One region of the Gracilibacillus marinus genome, then DNA from elsewhere that is predicted to be linked to it. Evidence: predicted binding sites of a transcription regulator. Region 1 holds the regulator's gene; each other region holds the start of a gene.

Region 1 (4,210 bases):
CGTTCAGGATGGGATTTAAATGCGAACCCAGGATTAGATTTAGAAATGTATGCGAATAGAGGCAAATAAAAAAAGAACGAACTTCTCTTCTAGTATGAAGGAAGTTCGTTCTTTTTACTCTTCATGTAATTGCTCCCACTCTGCCATTAATTGTTCGAGTTTTGTATTCATTGCATCGTTTTCCTCTGTAAGTTGCAAGGATTTTTCGTGGTCTTGGAAAATGTCAGGTTCACATAATAATACTTCGTTATGTGCTACATTCTCTTCAAGTTGGGCAATTTCTTGTTCGATTTCTTCAATTCTACGTTGTTTTTTACGTTCTAATTTCTTTAATTCTTTTTCTTTTTGGAAGTCTGTTTTTCCTTGTTGCTTTGTTACTTCTTGTTCATTTTGTAATTGTAATTCTCTCCATGCCTTTTCTTCATTCTTTTTTTCCACATAGTAATCATAATCACCGAGGTATATTGTTGTTTTGTTCTTTTGCATTTCTAATATTTGTGTCGCTATTTTGTTAATAAAATAGCGGTCATGGGATACAAATAAAATCGTACCAGGATAATCAATGAGTGCTGCTTCTAATATTTCTTTACTATCTAAATCCAAATGGTTCGTCGGTTCATCTAATAATAAGAAGTTCGCTTTCTCCATCATTAATTTTGCTAAAGCTAAGCGTGCTTTTTCACCACCGCTTAGTGCAGCAACAGGTCTTAATACATCATCACCACTGAAGAGGAAATTACCTAGAATTGTACGAATATCCTTTTCATTCATAAGTGGATATTCGTCCCACAATTCATTCAAGACAATTTTGTTCGCATGCAGGGTGGTTTGTTCCTGATCGTAATACCCTATTTGCACATTTGCGCCAAGTTGTATCTCACCTGTATCTGGCTCTAAATGTCCGATAATGTTCTTCAAAAGTGTGGATTTCCCTACACCATTTGGTCCAACTAATGCGATACTTTCTCCGCGATTTACGTGAAGGTTTAGGTTAGTAAAAAGAGCGGGATCTGTCTCCTGATAGCGGAAGGATAAGTCATGTATTTTTAATACATCATTTCCACTTCTTCTTTCTACAGTGAATGAGAACTTAGCAGATCCCTCTTCGCCAAATGGCTTGTCCATCACATCCATTTTTTCTAATTGTTTTCTACGACTTTGTGCTCGCTTAGTAGTAGATGCTCGAACAATATTTTTTTGGATAAAGTCTTCCATCTTTTTGATTTCTGCTTGTTGTTTTTCATATTGTTTCAGTTCTCGTTCATAACTTAGTGCCTTTTGTTCTAAATACTTCGTATAGTTACCATGGAATTTGGTTGATTCATGTCTAGATATTTCGTAGACCATCGTCACTGTCTTATCTAGAAAATATCGATCGTGCGATACGATGACAACGGCACCGTGATAATTCGTAATATAGCCTTCTAACCATGTTAATGTTTCGATATCTAAATGGTTTGTCGGCTCATCTAGTATTAAAATATGCGGCTTTGTTAAAAGTAATTTACCAAGAGCAAGACGTGTCTTCTGTCCTCCACTTAATGTAGCGATAGAAGTTCCCCACATCTCTTCAGGGAAATTCAAGCCATTCAATACAGATTTGATTTCTGCTTCGTATTGATAACCTCCAGCAAGTTTGAATGCTTCTTGTTTTTGATCATAGCTTAATAGTAATTGTTCATACTTGGAACTATCTTGTAAAAAGTCAGGGTCGCCCATTTTTGCTTCCATTTCGCGTAAACTATTTTCTTCCTTTATGAAATGTTCAAATATTTTTAGCATTTCATCCCAAATGGTTTCAGATGAATCAAGACCTGTATGTTGTGCGAGATACCCCATTGTTATGTCTTTAGGTTTATGAATTTCTCCCTCATCATAATTTAGTTGACCAGAGATTATTTTTAACAATGTCGATTTACCTGCACCATTACGCCCAACAATCGCAATTCGATCATGTTGTTTAATTTCCAATTTTATATTTGATAAGATCAGCTCCGCGCCGAATCTTTTGGTTACATTATTCGCTTGTAAATAAATCATTCGTTTCACCTCATTGATGTAAGTGTATCTTATTATTACGGGAATCTGCAAGAGGGAAGGCATTGAATTTTATTAGGAAAGATACTCGTTCGTGAATTATTTCACGACTTTTTTGTTGATATCTGTTACAATGGAAGTAAGTAAAAACATTCACAAACCTATATGGAAATAGAGTAAGGGGAATGAAAAATGGTAAATAACAAAATTCCACAAGCAACGGCCAAGCGATTACCTTTATATTATCGATTTTTAAATAATTTACACATTCAAGGCAAGGATAGAGTTTCATCAAAAGAATTAAGTAATGCAATGAAAGTAGATTCTGCGACTATTAGACGTGATTTCTCCTATTTTGGTGCATTAGGTAAGAAAGGCTATGGATACAATGTGGATTATCTACTTGGTTTTTTCCGTAAGACATTAGACCAAGATGAGAATACTCCAGTTGCATTGATCGGTGTAGGTAATTTAGGTACTGCATTTTTGAATTATAACTTTACCAAAAATAATAATACAAAAATTGAAGTAGCATTTGATGCAGATCCAAGCAAAGTAGGGAAGTCTATTGGTAAAATTGAAGTCCATCATGTCGATGACTTGGAAGCGCATATTGGAGATATACAAGTGGCGATTTTAACAGTACCTGTATCTGAAGCGCAACCAATGACAGATCGATTAATACAATCTGGTGTGAAAGGTATCCTTAACTTTACACCTGCACGTATTACCGTTCCAAATGATGTGCGCGTACACCATATTGATTTAGCAGTTGAGCTCCAATCGCTAGTATATTTTATGAAACATTATCCATTAGATGTAGAATAAAAACAAAGGCACTCACCAATAATAGGTGAATGCCTTTATTTTTTCTCCTTTTTCTGAGCTTTTTTTATTGCACGATGCAATCTTACTAATCGAATGGCTAGTACAAAATCCATTGTTGCAAAAAAAGCTAATAGAATCGTGAAAAAGTTAAATATAGTTTCTTCTACTGATTGTATTGCAATATAGGTAAATAAGATACCTAATCCAAAATACAGAAATGCAGTAGTAAGTGGCGAGAATCTCATTATTTAATAGCCCCCAAGTAATATAAGCTGTAATTGTTCCATCAATTGTTCTACTTGTTCTGGATCAAGCGATAATTGTGCAATAACGGCCATTGTGTTCATCGACATATGGACAATAATAGGTACAATAATCTTCTTTGTTTCTACATATAAAAAAGCAAATACAGTTGCTGCAGCAATATATGTTAACAGATGACTGAAATCCATGTGTAATACCGCAAATAAAACACCTGAAATGATGGCAGAAAAGAAGAAATTCATTCTTTTATATAAAGAACCGAATATTGCCTTCCTGAATACTAATTCTTCTAATATAGGACCAAGAATTGTGATGATAAGAAGAAATACAGGTATTTCACGAGCCACTTGCATTAAGACTAACGTGTTCTCAGAAGCTGTATCTACACCGATAATGAATCGTTCAATAACAGAAGAGACCCCTTGTGCAATCATGACTAGGAAAAAGCCTAATATAGACCATAATATAATTTGGCCGATACCTTTTTCTCGTGCTTGGAAAAAATCACGTATCTCACTTTTCAATAGTAAAAGCGAAATAATGACAGCAATCCCAAATACAACGATATTCCATATTACCGTAACATATGGCAAGTTATTAATATCTATTATCTTAGTTAAGTAATAAGGAAGAACTGTAGCAAATTGTGCTAATACATAAGTAAGGATGATAATCATATACTTCTTTGGCAAAGTTTAACGACTCCCTTTATTTTATTTTTTCTATACATGATACGTATTTTAACACAAATCATGAATGAAATTGAAATGGTAAGACTATGTATAGAAGAGTGTTGTTTATATTTATGACGTAATGAAGTACATCTTTGCATGTATGTCATTTTTTTAGAAAAATTTCATAGTAAATACTTGCAAAAAAAAGTACTTTTCATTATTATAATAATTGTGTTAGCACTCTTGTATAGTGAGTGCTAAAGAACAAAAATTAAATGTAGATATCAAGGAGGTTTATAACCAATGCTTAAGCCATTAGGTGATCGTGTTATTATTGAAGTTGTAGAGCAAGAAGAGAAAACAGCGAGTGGAATTGTTCTTCCTGATTCTGCGAAAGAAAAACCACA
Region 2 (4,210 bases), on a different contig from region 1:
CCAACTAATGGGACATATAATTCATTCCCTTGAATTTTACGTGTATCAATAGTGACACCTTTGACAAGAATAGAATCGTTTGTAGGAAGCGATAATTGTGCATTTGCCATTTCAGCTACTTGTGCAATTGTGCGTGTAATCATATGTGCAATGCCTCCTATTTATTCCACTGTATATTTGATTTTCATTTTTTCTTCATGGCGTTCTAATGCAAGTTCGACAAGACGATTAATTAAGGATGGATAATCGACTCCTGAGTGTTTCCATAGTAACGGGAACATACTGACAGGTGTAAAACCAGGCATTGTGTTCACTTCATTGATGATTAATTCGTTGTTTTTCGTTAAGAAAAAGTCCATTCTAGCCAATCCAGAACAATCCAATGCTTTATATGCAGTTGTAGCCATTTCTTTCACTTGTTCATAGATAGCTGAGTCAATTTCAGCAGGGATGATAAGTGCTGTATCGCCATCTTCATATTTCGATTTATAATCATAAAATTCCGTTTTTGGAACAATTTCACCAACAACAGAACAAGAGGTTTCATCATTTCCGATGACTCCAATTTCAATTTCACGTGCTACGACACCTTGCTCTACAATAATTTTGCGATCAAATTGTAGTGCTTCTTCAATTGCAGCTTCTAATGCATGACGATCTGAAGCTTTATTAATCCCAACACTTGACCCGAGATTTGCTGGTTTAACAAAACAAGGATAACCAAGATTGCGTTCGATTCGGTCGATTACTTCTGGTTTTTCTACTTCCCAATCTTTTCTTATAAATCCTTCATATTTTACTTGTTGAAGACCTGCTTGTTGGAAGATTGCTTTCATTGCAAGTTTATCCATACCAGCTGCAGATGCTAATACACCATTACCTACATATGGAATGTTCAACAATTCTAATAATCCTTGAACAGTACCGTCTTCCCCATTAGGCCCATGAAGTAATGGAAAAACAACTTGAGACTCTTCTTCATTTGCTAAAGAAAAAGGAGAAAGGCTAGTTGTTTCATGATGCACTTCTAATGCTTTTATATCTTCCACTTTTCCTTCTAATCGCTTGCCTTTGTTCCATGTACCTTGTGCATCAATGTAGACAGGGTGGACTTCATATAGATCTAAATCCACTGCATTCATTACAGCCTTTGCTGTTTGCATCGAAACTTTATGTTCAGCAGATTTACCGCCAAATAATATAAGTAATTTTGTTTTCATTTCAAATACCTCCAGTAATTTATCCTACCTATTATATATGTAGCTATCCTATGAAAGAATGGCTTATCCTATACGCACACAATACATTTAGTATACCTCTAAGTCAATGGAGATGACAATAATACAAAAGAATCGGATGATACTTTTGTAAATAACTGAGCAACTACTGAATTTTACTATGTGAAATTAGTCACAGACATTTTACGGATAACTCATTATGCTATGACTAAATAAGTTCGTTAAGAGAAGGAGAATTATGATGCAGAACGTAAAAAAACTTCAACTACCACTTCAAACATTAAGTTTAGTTACAGGTTTTATGGTGTGGGTGTTGCTATCATCATTAATGAGTTTTATTAAACAAGACATCAGCTTAACTGCAGGACAGATTTCTTTAATTACGGCAGTTCCAGTTATTTTAGGTTCCGTGTTACGTGTGCCATTAGGATATTATACGAATAAATTTGGTGCGCGCTGGTTATTTATTCTAAGTATGTTATTTTTAATTTTGCCTGTTGGTTACTTAAGTATGGCTAATTCATTTATGGATTTAATCATTGCAGGATTGTTCTTAGGAATTGGTGGTGCAGTATTCTCTGTTGGTGTCACATCATTACCTAAATATTATCCAAAAGAAAAGCATGGATTTGTGAACGGGATTTATGGTGTTGGTAATATTGGTACTGCGGTTACTTCTTTTGGAGCACCAATTATTGCAGGAATGTATAGTTGGAGATTAGCTGTGCTTACATTTATCGTTCCATTAGCATTATTTGCAATATTGAACTTTGTTTTTGGGGATAAGCATGAACCAAAAGTAAACACATCTTTAAAACAACAAATTATGAGTGTCTATAAAAATAACAAACTATGGTTCTTAAGTTTCTTTTATTTCTTAACGTTCGGATCATTTGTTGCCTTAACCGTCTATTTACCTAACTTCTTAGTTTCTGAGTTTGACTTATCAAGTGTAGATGCAGGACTTCGTACAGCGGGATTCATCGTATTATGTACATTAATGAGACCAATTGGTGGATGGTTAGGTGATAAATTCGATCCATTCAAAGTATTAATGATTGTGTTTACAGGGTTAACGATTTCTGGGATTTTGCTCTCTTTCTCTCCAACGATTCTACTTTACACAATAGGTAGTTTGTCTGTGGCGTTCTTCTCTGGAATTGGGAATGGTACGATATTTAAATTAGTACCATTATACTTCTCCAAACAGGCAGGTATTGTGAATGGGATTGTAGCAGCAATGGGTGGACTCGGGGGATTCTTCCCACCAATCATTCTTACATTAGTTTTTGAGATTAATGGACACTATGCCATTGGTTTTATGGCATTGTCTCAATTTGCTTTAGCAAGTTTGATTATTATTTTGTGGATGTATTATACAGATAAATTAACCATCTCAGATTATATTGTAAAAAATGCAGGTCAAGCCATTTTGGTTACAGATGAGCATAGTAAAATAATGAAAACAAATAAAGCATTTGAAAAAGTGACAGGATATGAGGAAAGTGAAGTCATTGGACAGAAACCAAGTGTCCTAAGTTCAGGTGTACAGGATAAAGCATTTTATCTAGAGATGTGGGATCAACTGGCTTCCACAGGTATATGGCAAGGGGAAATCATGAATAAAAGAAAAAATGGTGAGCTATACAAACAATGGCTGTCAATTAGTACATTGAAAGACGCTGGTGGGAATGTCACGAATTATGTCGGTGTGTTTAGTGAAATAACAGAAACGAAAAAAGCTTAACAGGAGAAATCCCCTCGGAAAGTTGCTGACTTTGCGAGGGGATTTCTATTATGTTAGGCTTTTTGTTTTTGGACGATTAGCAATATGTAAATTTTTCTCCTGTAGTAGTCTGTTATCATTCATCATTCTGTCTATTTTTTGCTATACTATAAGAATGGAAAAAAGAATGATAGTCTGTGACGAAGCATCTGTTTGCAAGTGGGGATATCATTTCAAATCTATCGACAGTAATGGAGGATTATGATTGTGTATAATATGGAAGAATGGAAACATGTATTTAAACTAGATCCAGCGAAAGACATAGACGATGAGATACTGGATCAAGTATGTGAATCAGGTACAGATGCAATTATTGTCGGTGGGACAGATAATGTGACACTCGATAATGTATTGCAATTATTAAGTTATATTAGAAGATATACAGTTCCGGTTATTTTGGAAATTTCAAATATAGAATCAGTAACACCTGGATTTGATTATTATTTTGTCCCAATGGTCATGAATAGTAAGGAAAAGAGATGGATGATGGATATTCAGCATGAGGCTGTTGTAGAATATGGGGACATTATTAATTGGGATGAGATGGTAGCAGAAGGCTATTGTATTATGAATCCTAATGCAAAAGTGTTTAAGCATACCAATTGTATATTGCCTACAGAAGAAGATGCTATAGCACATGCAAGAATGGCAGAGCATTTATTCCATCTTCCGTTTTTTTATGTAGAGTATAGTGGAACATATGGGGATCCACATCTTGTAAAAAAAGTAAAAGAACAATTAAATGAGACGAAGCTTATCTATGGTGGCGGCATCACAACTAAAGAAGAAGCTGAAGAAATGGCACAATTTGCGGATATTATTGTTGTGGGAAATGCACTATATGATAATCCAAAAGAAGCATTAAAAACAGTCAAAGCTGTGAAGAAATAAGGACGGAAAGGTGAGTCAAACATGCATGACTTGTTAAAAGGATTAAATACTGAACAGCGCGAAGCTGTCAAACATACAGATGGGCCGTTATTAATTATGGCAGGTGCAGGTAGTGGAAAGACGAGAGTATTGACACATAGAATTGCGTATTTATTAGATGAAAAGGAAGTCTCTCCTCGCAGTATACTCGCGATCACTTTTACCAATAAAGCTGCGCGTGAGATGAAGAATCGAATTAGCGCACTTGTTGGTCCTCATGGTCATGATATGTGGGTATCTACATTTCACTCCATGT
Region 3 (4,210 bases), on a different contig from region 1:
GAAGTGACAATGTGCTTTCCTCACTTATTTACTTGTTCTGAATCGAACGATAGCTACTATTGTAATACAAAATAGGTTCACCATCATCCTCAGCAATTTCAATCTTATCTACACTAGCAATCAACAATAAGTGATCACCAGCTTCCACTTGATTGACTACAGTACATGCGAGTGTAGCGAGTGGATTGGTAATTGTCGGAATACCATCAAATGTAGTGTAATCAGTATATGTTTTGTCGATTTGCTTTGCGAAAATCATTGATATTTCCTTTTGTTCTTCGCGTAAAATACTAATACCAAAACGTTTTATTTTCTCAGCATTTTGATAGAAAGTACTGCTTTTATCTAATGAAATAGTAATTAATTGTGGTTCTAAAGATACGGACATAAATGCATTTACTGTCATACCTTGGATGCTGTTATCAAACTCTGTTGTAACTATAGTAATACCTGTAGCAAATTTACTCATTGCTTTACGGAATTCTGTACTCACCATGATTCCCTCCTCGAAGATTATTCGATAAAAAGAGCACCGGAAAGACAGGTGCTCCATCTATTTCATACTATTCTATCATAAATAGTGTGAAAGTATTTTATTGTCTGCTCAATTTATTTCTTCATATTCATAAGATACTTCGTCAAGTTTCTCATCATATTCCACAAGTAAATTGTGTCCTTTGAAATACCATTCATCTGTGTTGTCGATGAAAAATGTAATTCCATCTTTTTCTGTTTTAGCTATTGCGTTTTTAGCTGGTTCGTGTAATTGAAATGCAAGTGAAAATCCATCATGAATGGGACTAGATCCTCCGTACTTTGCTTGAAATTTCACTGTATCTCCTTGCTTTAGTTCTACATCTTTTTTAAACCATTGTAATGCTTGATCAGAAACTTTAATTTCCATCCAAAACATCTCCTCATCTAAAAAATACTTCTATGTAACAAGAATACCCTATTTTAATAAATTTACACAAATAGCTTGTTTATTATGTTGAATTTTTCTTGTATTTCGTGATAAGTTTAAAAATAATCCGAACTATTTTCAGTGCGTGAATAGTTCGGATTGTAAGATTTAAGAATTCATTAGAAGTTTTTGAATAGAATATTATTTTCTAAATGGATATGTTCATATGTGTTACTTTCTAACTCTTGTAACCTGGCGTATGTGATGCGGTAAGAATTACATGCACCTTCAGGTAATTCATAGCTATTTGTAATTTCATTCATCTCTTTTAGAATATTACCAACATGGTCATGGTCTTCTTCCATTGTTTCATTTAACTTAATAATTTTCGCTTTGATTTCTGGATTTTGCGTTTCTTCATATTCTTTTACTAATGGAAATAAGTCTCTTTCTTCTTCGATTAAATGTGCTTCCATTTCTAATTTGAATGTATGGAAAAGTCTGTGTAGCTGTTCTAAGTGTGGGTGATGTCCACCATGCACACGGTAGATTTTTGTAACAAATTGACTTAAAGGTAATAATTCTTCGTGTAAATAGTTATGATGATTCCTCATAATATGATCGATGATATCAGAATTACTTACTTCATCCCAATTTGTGTGGGTATTACCTGCATCAATCCATTGTTTATAGGATGAATTGATTGTTTCAAGTAGCGCATCTGAATCAATTGCTTTCTTCTTTTTTGCAATTATTGTTTGTAGTGGCTCATCTCCTCCACAACAAAAATCTATTTTGGCTTGTTTGAAATAATCACTTGCTTTAGGGAATAACTTTACTATATCAGCTGGAGTATCATGTAATTCGAATGTTCTCATATTGTTTTCCTCCTTTATGGAATCTATCCTTACTATAACGAAAAGTTTAGAATGAAATTGTGACTGATATCACATTTTCTATAAAATTAATTGTCGATACATAAAAAATTGTAGAAATTGCTCGAATTTTCTTTCGTACGGAGGTAAATTAGAGTAAAATAAAGAGACTAACAGCATGAAAGAATACGTAATTCAAAGGGGTAAAAAATATGCGGACTGTATTAATTGCTGATGACTCAGCTTTTATGCGTAAATGGATTAAACGATTGGTAGAGAAGTCTGATTATACAGTCATTGGTGAAGCAATAAATGGTCTTGACGCAGTAAAGCAATATCAAAGACTGCGTCCGAATATTGTAATTTTAGATATTGTGATGCCTAAATCGAATGGTTTAGATGCACTAGCGAAAATTATGGAACTAAACCCAAATGCAAATGTCATTATTTCTTCCTCTTTAGCGACTAGAGATAATGTGACAAGAGCAATTCAACTAGGTGCAAAAGATTTTATTATCAAACCACATTTTCAAGGATTAGTGAATATTTTAAATAAGATAGATGATGAATGATAAGCGATGTATATATGAATATAGTAGAGCTAGGGTATTATTAATGCAAAACGCGAATGATACTACATGTATTGATTTAAAATAAAATGATGATACGACACCACTATAACTAGTTATTGTGTGAAATGATTCGTGTGCATATATTCCACTCCCTTTCCATGGGCTTTTTTCTGAAGATCCACTTTCCTAAGCGCAAATCGCTTGGAAAAGTGGTTTTTCAGGAAAAAGGAACCAATAGAGTAGGAAGTGGATTTTTGTAGTTGAAGAAATCTATTGTCCTAATTTCTTCTTTCTATTTTCTTTACAAATAATAAATTTTGAATAATATATCTTGATTGTGATTACCAAACTCTCTTCCGAAAATAGTCACACCACCAATATTGGATGCATCTTCTTTTACTTCCATTTTCAAATTCCAAACATCTGATTCTGTATTTATGTCATGAATCGTCATCTTAGAGAGTAACTCATCATCCATGTATGTACCATGTGATGTAATTCTAAGTGTTTTTAATAATCCATACTGATTAATAATTGGCGGCCACCAATCTGGTGTGAATTTTCCTCGTTTATCCGCATAATCACCAGGACTAACCCATGTTCCTAGTTCTAAGCCATTTAAACTAAATGTGATATCAGACGGCCAATTATCATTAGATAGTGGAGCTTCTGATGCTAATTCTAAACTGATTTCAATTTGTTGAAGTTCATCTTCTTCCCGAAGGAAATTAGGTGATTTGTATTCAATAAATCCTTGAGTGAACCATAGAATCCTCGCATCCACACGTTTTGGATCCATAAAAAATCTTGGATCATCCAATGTACCTACAATATCTTCTGTTGTTGCTATTCCACATGTAGGTACGACATGGTAATTGGTAAAATGTCCAACTGGTACGGATGTTTCGTATGTTGCATAAGATTGGGATATCTTAGCTGGAAAGTTAATCTCTATACAATCTACTTTGAGAATCGAAATTCTTTGTAAGCCTGACTTACCAGGAATTTTCTCAGTTCTGATAATACCAGCAACTTCTAATTTCTTCACATGTTTTGTTACTATAGGACTGCTAATTCCTAATGCTTCAGATAATTCTTTAATATTCAGTTTGTTTTTTGATAATAATTGAATAATATGTAGCCTCACCTCGCTTGCTAATGCTTCATATACAGGTAATGATTCCTTATTTATTTCTAGTTGCATACGCTTCACTTCACTTCTTTCTATTGTTTATAAAATAATCTAATATTTTTTTAAAAAATTTACACAAAAATAATCTGAGTAATTAACTTTTATGTATGTAATAAAAATCCAAATGGAGACTAGAAACACGCTGTTTATTGGATTTGAATTATACAGAAAACTCTTTAAATCATTCTATATTCATGAGATTAACGAATAAGTTAATTAAAGTCAATAGAGAGAAATAAGATTTATAAAAAAGTTATTGACTAGAATTCAACTTGTATGTATATTTAAGTTAAGGTGAAAGGAAATAGTAACATATTTATCCTTTTATAAAAGAATATTACAGAGGTGGTTGCAATGAATCCTACTTATGTACTACGATTCATTCTATTTTCCTTAACGATTTGGATTGTGTTTATTGGTAACATGACAGTACAAGTTGAGGGGGCGGAGCAACAAACTGCTGATGACATTGTTGGAGACGTGAATTTATTAGATGAGAAATATAGCTCGTACATCGCGTCAGATGATTTTAAAGTATATAATGGAGAGCCTATTATATACAACAATGTAAGCGGTTTATTATCAGATAACAGTTTGGTTGAAAACGGTCCTCAAGGAGATGTGTTGAAAATTGAACCTTTAAGTGGTGTAGAACTTGTTGTGGATG
Region 4 (4,210 bases), on a different contig from region 1:
ACTCATTAAATCCACGGGATAATGTAACAATCTCAACAATTATCGGTAGCTTCCAAGGGGGAGGCGTGCCTGGAAAAATTCAATTTGGTACAGCGTGGTGGTTTAATGATACAAAACTAGGGATGATTAATCAGATGGAAGCATTAGCGGATAATGGTGTGTTTAGTCGCTTCATCGGGATGTTAACAGATTCAAGAAGCTTCTTATCATATACACGTCATGAATATTTCCGTAGAATCATGTGTAACTTAATTGGAGAATGGGTAGAGAATGGCGAATACCCGAATGATGAAGAAACATTAGCAACAATTGTACAAAATATTTCTTATTATAATGCAAAAGAATATTTTGGTTTTTAATGTTGACGGAGATTTGAATAATAGAATTCTTTAATTGAAAAATCCAAACGGTTCGAAGGCTAGTTACCGAATTGTTTGGATTTTTTGCGTATTAAAAGATAACCCCACTAAGCGCAGGCGTCCACTCCCATTCCTATGGGGTCCTTTTACCTGAAAAGTTAGTTAAAGGAAAAAGCCCATAGAAAAGGGAGTGGGCAAGCAGGAGCGGGGTATACGCAAATCACTTATTTCACAATTAATAATTAGAGTCGTATCATCCTTTTAGTGCAAAACAACACATATAGCATCGTTCGTGTTTTGTGTTATAAACGATAATGATGTCCTAGCCCTCGATTATCTTTATATGAAATTTGCGATATCTTGGTCCATCAAATTCACAAAAATAAATCCCTTGCCAAGTACCAAGTAATAACTCCCCATTTGTAATAACAATGGTCTGATTATGTCCAACAGTACTGACTTTTAGGTGTGCAGCAGTATTCCCTTCCATATGAAGGTCTTCTTTGTGTTCCCATGGATATACTTCATTTAATCTTCGCAAAAAATCTGTCTTCACATCAGGATCTGCATTTTCATTTACAGTAATACCAGCAGTAGTGTGTAAGGAGGAAACAATTGCGATTCCATTTTGTATATTATTTTCCTTAACAAACGTGGCAACTTCTCTAGTAATATCAATCATCTCGTCATGTCTTGATGTACGGAGTTGAAATGTCTTATCCATTATGAATCATCCTTTTAAAAAATATTTTGACAATTCTATTCTACTAAAAATCTGTAATATGTTAAAATTTTGATAGTACTTATTTTTTATAGAAGGAGATGGATGAGAATGGTAAAAGCAATACATACAGCTAATGCGCCACAAGCAATTGGCCCATATTCGCAAGCAATTGACGCAGGGGATTTTGTATTTGTATCAGGGCAAATCCCGCTTAATCCACAAACAATGGAAGTGGTAGAAGGAGATATTGCTAAACAAACAGAGCAAGTAATGAAGAATTTACAAGCAGTACTAGAAGAAGCAAACCTTACTTTTAGTAATGTAGTGAAATTCACGATTTATATTACGAATATGGATGATTTCGCTACGATTAATGAAGTATATGCAACATTTTTGAAAGAGCCATATCCTGCGCGTGCAACAGTAGAAGTAAGCAAGCTACCTAAAGGTGTTGGTGTAGAAATGGATGTTATCGCAAAGAAATAAAATAAAAGAGAGTATTTCTACTATAATTAAGTAGAGGTACTCTTTTTTCTTTCCATATTTCTAAGAATCTTGCATAATATAATAGTAAGAATAAGAAAAGGAGATAGTATATGAAAAAAATAGTATCCATATGTATTGCTATATTGTTTGTTGGACTAGCTTTTTCACCAGTTTTGTTTGCAAGTGATGATACACAAGATGTTGGAATTGATGAGAAGTATGGGAAACCAAAGTTAGTATTAGGTGAACAGTTGTCAGAAGACCAAAGAGACAAGGTTAGAAGTATTTTGAATGCAACAGATTCTGATTTAGTTGATGAATATATTGTAAATGCACAAGATTTAGTGAATTTTATTGGTGGAGACCCCGGTTCAAATATGTACTCCTCAGCGAAAATTACAAGAAAAGGTGAAGGTAATGGTGTGGTAGTCAATATTGTTACACCAGAAAACATTACGCAAGTAACGAATGAGATGTATGCGAACGCACTACTTACTGCTGGGATAGAAAATGCGCTAATTGAAGTTGCATCACCAATTAAAGTAAGTGGTCATTCTGCACTTACAGGTATTTATAAAGCATTTAATGTTGATGGAGAAACATTAGATCAAGATCGCATGGAAGTAGCGAATGAAGAATTGAATGTTGCTACAGATTTATCAGAAAACGCAGGAATTGATAAAGAAAAAGTAAGTGAATTATTAACTGAGATTAAAAAACAAATTGCTGAGCAAAATCCTGCAACAAAAGAAGAAGTAGAGCAAATCATTAACACACAATTAGAGAATTTAAATATTGAGTTATCTCCAGAAGATCGTGCGATGTTAACAAATCTATTCGAAAAAATGAGAGATTTGAATATTGATTTCGGGAAATTAACAGAGCAATTAGATAGTATTGTGAACGATTTAAAAGGAAAATTGGATGAAGTAACAGGTGGGGATACAGAAGGATTCTGGCAAGGTGTAAAAGACTTCTTCACAAATATCATTGATTCCATTAAAGGTATTTTTAGTTAAATAGACAAAAAATAGACATATATTAAATTAGGAGCTACTGTCTGTGATTTACATCACAAACAGTAGCTTATTTTTTTCATACTATAAATACAAATAAGTTCCAAAAGGGGGGCGTTTCAATGGGAAAACAAAGAAAGTCACCAGATGATGAGCATAAGCTATATGGTGCATTTGTATCTGTTTTGTTTGTTGGCGTTTTTATCATTGGATCATGGTTAGCGATATTTGCATTATTTATGAATAGATAGGGGGAATGGTCAATGCATATGCACAAATTAGAAAAGATATGGATAACGATTGGGATTGTTACACTTATTGCATTTTTAAGTACTGTCGGAATACAAGCATTTACGAGTGATCATCACAAGCCTCCAAGTGATTTAACTGTGATTGATCCAGAGAAGGTACAAGAAACAGCGCCATTTGATGAACCTGGCTTAAAGGAACTTGGAGATAATAAATATGAACTTATTGTTGTATTACAATCTTTCGGTTTTACTCCAAATGACATCCAAATTCCTCAAGGTGCAGAAGTGACAATTAAAGTAACCTCAATTGATGTTGTACATGGATTTCAGATTCCAGGAACAAATGTGAATATGATGGTGACACCAGGTCATATCAACTCCATGACATATACCTTCGATGAGGCGGGGGAATTTTTAATACTATGTAATGAATATTGTGGCACAGGTCATCACTATATGAGTGCAAAACTGGAGGTGATATAGAATGAATAGATTGGATTCAAGACTAAGTTTGGCTCATTTTTATGTAGCATTCTCTGCAATTATTGTTGCTGGATTTTTCGGATTACTTCAAACAATGGTAAGAAGTGAAATGATTGTACTTCCGAGCTATATTAATTACTATCAGCTTTTGACTGCACATGGGGTGTTAATGGCACTTGTTTTTACGACATTTTTTATTTTTGGGTTTTTACATGCGTGTGTGGTAAAGACTGTTGGTGATTTTAGTGTAGGCACAAGAAGGACGGCATGGATTGGTTTTTATTTGATGTTAATTGGTACGGTTTTAGGTGTAATCATGATTGTGATAGGAGAAGCAACCGTTTTATACACATTCTATGCACCTTTACAAGCATCACCATTCTTTTATATTGCACTTGCATTATTAGTTGTAGGAACATATTTTGCTGGAGCGGCGGATATTTATCAATATAATAAATGGCGCAAAGCAAATAAAGGACAAACAAGTCCACTTCTTGCGTTCATGACTGTAGCTACATTAGTATTATGGATTATTGCAACAATTGGTGTGGTAGCAACTGTTCTATTTCAGTTTATACCATGGTCATTAGGACTTGTTGATACAATCAATGTTACATTAAGTCGTTCATTATTCTGGTATTTTGGTCACCCACTTGTATATTTCTGGTTATTACCTGCATATATGGCATGGTATGTGATGATTCCAAAAATAATCGGTGGAAAGATTTTCAGTGATTCTTTAGCGCGACTTGCATTTTTGTTGTTTATCTTATTCTCAATTCCTGTAGGTTTTCACCATCAGTTATTAGAGCCGGGAATTAGTCATGGATGGAAGTTTTTCCAAGTTGTATTAACGTTCGCGGTAATTATTCCATCATTAATGACAGCATT

Evidence for each region. Region 1 encodes Rex, which represses fermentation and respiration genes when NADH is low (regulators of the CRP and FNR family bind a similar motif). Its sites were predicted from a motif close to TTGTGAAATATTTCACAA; they were not measured.
Region 2: the regulator Rex is predicted to act here: its motif matches at 1,399-1,416, upstream of ACFOZ1_RS14290 (nitrate/nitrite transporter).
Region 3: the regulator Rex is predicted to act here: its motif matches at 1,840-1,857, upstream of ric (iron-sulfur cluster repair di-iron protein).
Region 4: the regulator Rex is predicted to act here: its motif matches at 2,630-2,647, upstream of ACFOZ1_RS00965 (cytochrome c oxidase subunit 2A).

The regions. Positions count from the first base shown of each region.
Region 1 covers NZ_JBHSDV010000009.1:4,963-9,172, forward strand. The annotation lists gene tsaD (tRNA (adenosine(37)-N6)-threonylcarbamoyltransferase complex transferase subunit TsaD) at 1-69, shown strand, start outside; gene ACFOZ1_RS16340 (ABC-F family ATP-binding cassette domain-containing protein) at 115-2,040, opposite strand; gene ACFOZ1_RS16345 (redox-sensing transcriptional repressor Rex) at 2,230-2,865, shown strand; gene ACFOZ1_RS16350 (YdiK family protein) at 2,901-3,110, opposite strand; gene ACFOZ1_RS16355 (CPBP family intramembrane glutamic endopeptidase) at 3,114-3,821, opposite strand; gene groES (co-chaperone GroES) at 4,107-4,210, shown strand, end outside.
Region 2 covers NZ_JBHSDV010000005.1:158,070-162,279, reverse strand. The annotation lists gene ACFOZ1_RS14300 (UDP-N-acetylmuramoyl-tripeptide--D-alanyl-D-alanine ligase) at 1-143, opposite strand, end outside; gene ACFOZ1_RS14295 (D-alanine--D-alanine ligase) at 162-1,220, opposite strand; gene ACFOZ1_RS14290 (nitrate/nitrite transporter) at 1,480-2,985, shown strand; gene pcrB (heptaprenylglyceryl phosphate synthase) at 3,232-3,915, shown strand; gene pcrA (DNA helicase PcrA) at 3,937-4,210, shown strand, end outside.
Region 3 covers NZ_JBHSDV010000001.1:644,067-648,276, forward strand. The annotation lists gene ACFOZ1_RS02785 (hypothetical protein) at 1-10, opposite strand, end outside; gene ACFOZ1_RS02790 (flavin reductase family protein) at 29-496, opposite strand; gene ACFOZ1_RS02795 (HesB/YadR/YfhF family protein) at 605-904, opposite strand; gene ric (iron-sulfur cluster repair di-iron protein) at 1,084-1,782, opposite strand; gene ACFOZ1_RS02805 (response regulator) at 1,992-2,351, shown strand; gene ACFOZ1_RS02810 (ArsR/SmtB family transcription factor) at 2,653-3,555, opposite strand; gene ACFOZ1_RS02815 (extracellular solute-binding protein) at 3,898-4,210, shown strand, end outside.
Region 4 covers NZ_JBHSDV010000001.1:188,827-193,036, forward strand. The annotation lists gene uxaC (glucuronate isomerase) at 1-359, shown strand, start outside; gene ACFOZ1_RS00950 (secondary thiamine-phosphate synthase enzyme YjbQ) at 682-1,083, opposite strand; gene ACFOZ1_RS00955 (RidA family protein) at 1,192-1,569, shown strand; gene ACFOZ1_RS00960 (DUF1002 domain-containing protein) at 1,680-2,588, shown strand; gene ACFOZ1_RS00965 (cytochrome c oxidase subunit 2A) at 2,708-2,836, shown strand; gene ACFOZ1_RS00970 (cytochrome c oxidase subunit II) at 2,849-3,319, shown strand; gene ACFOZ1_RS00975 (b(o/a)3-type cytochrome-c oxidase subunit 1) at 3,321-4,210, shown strand, end outside.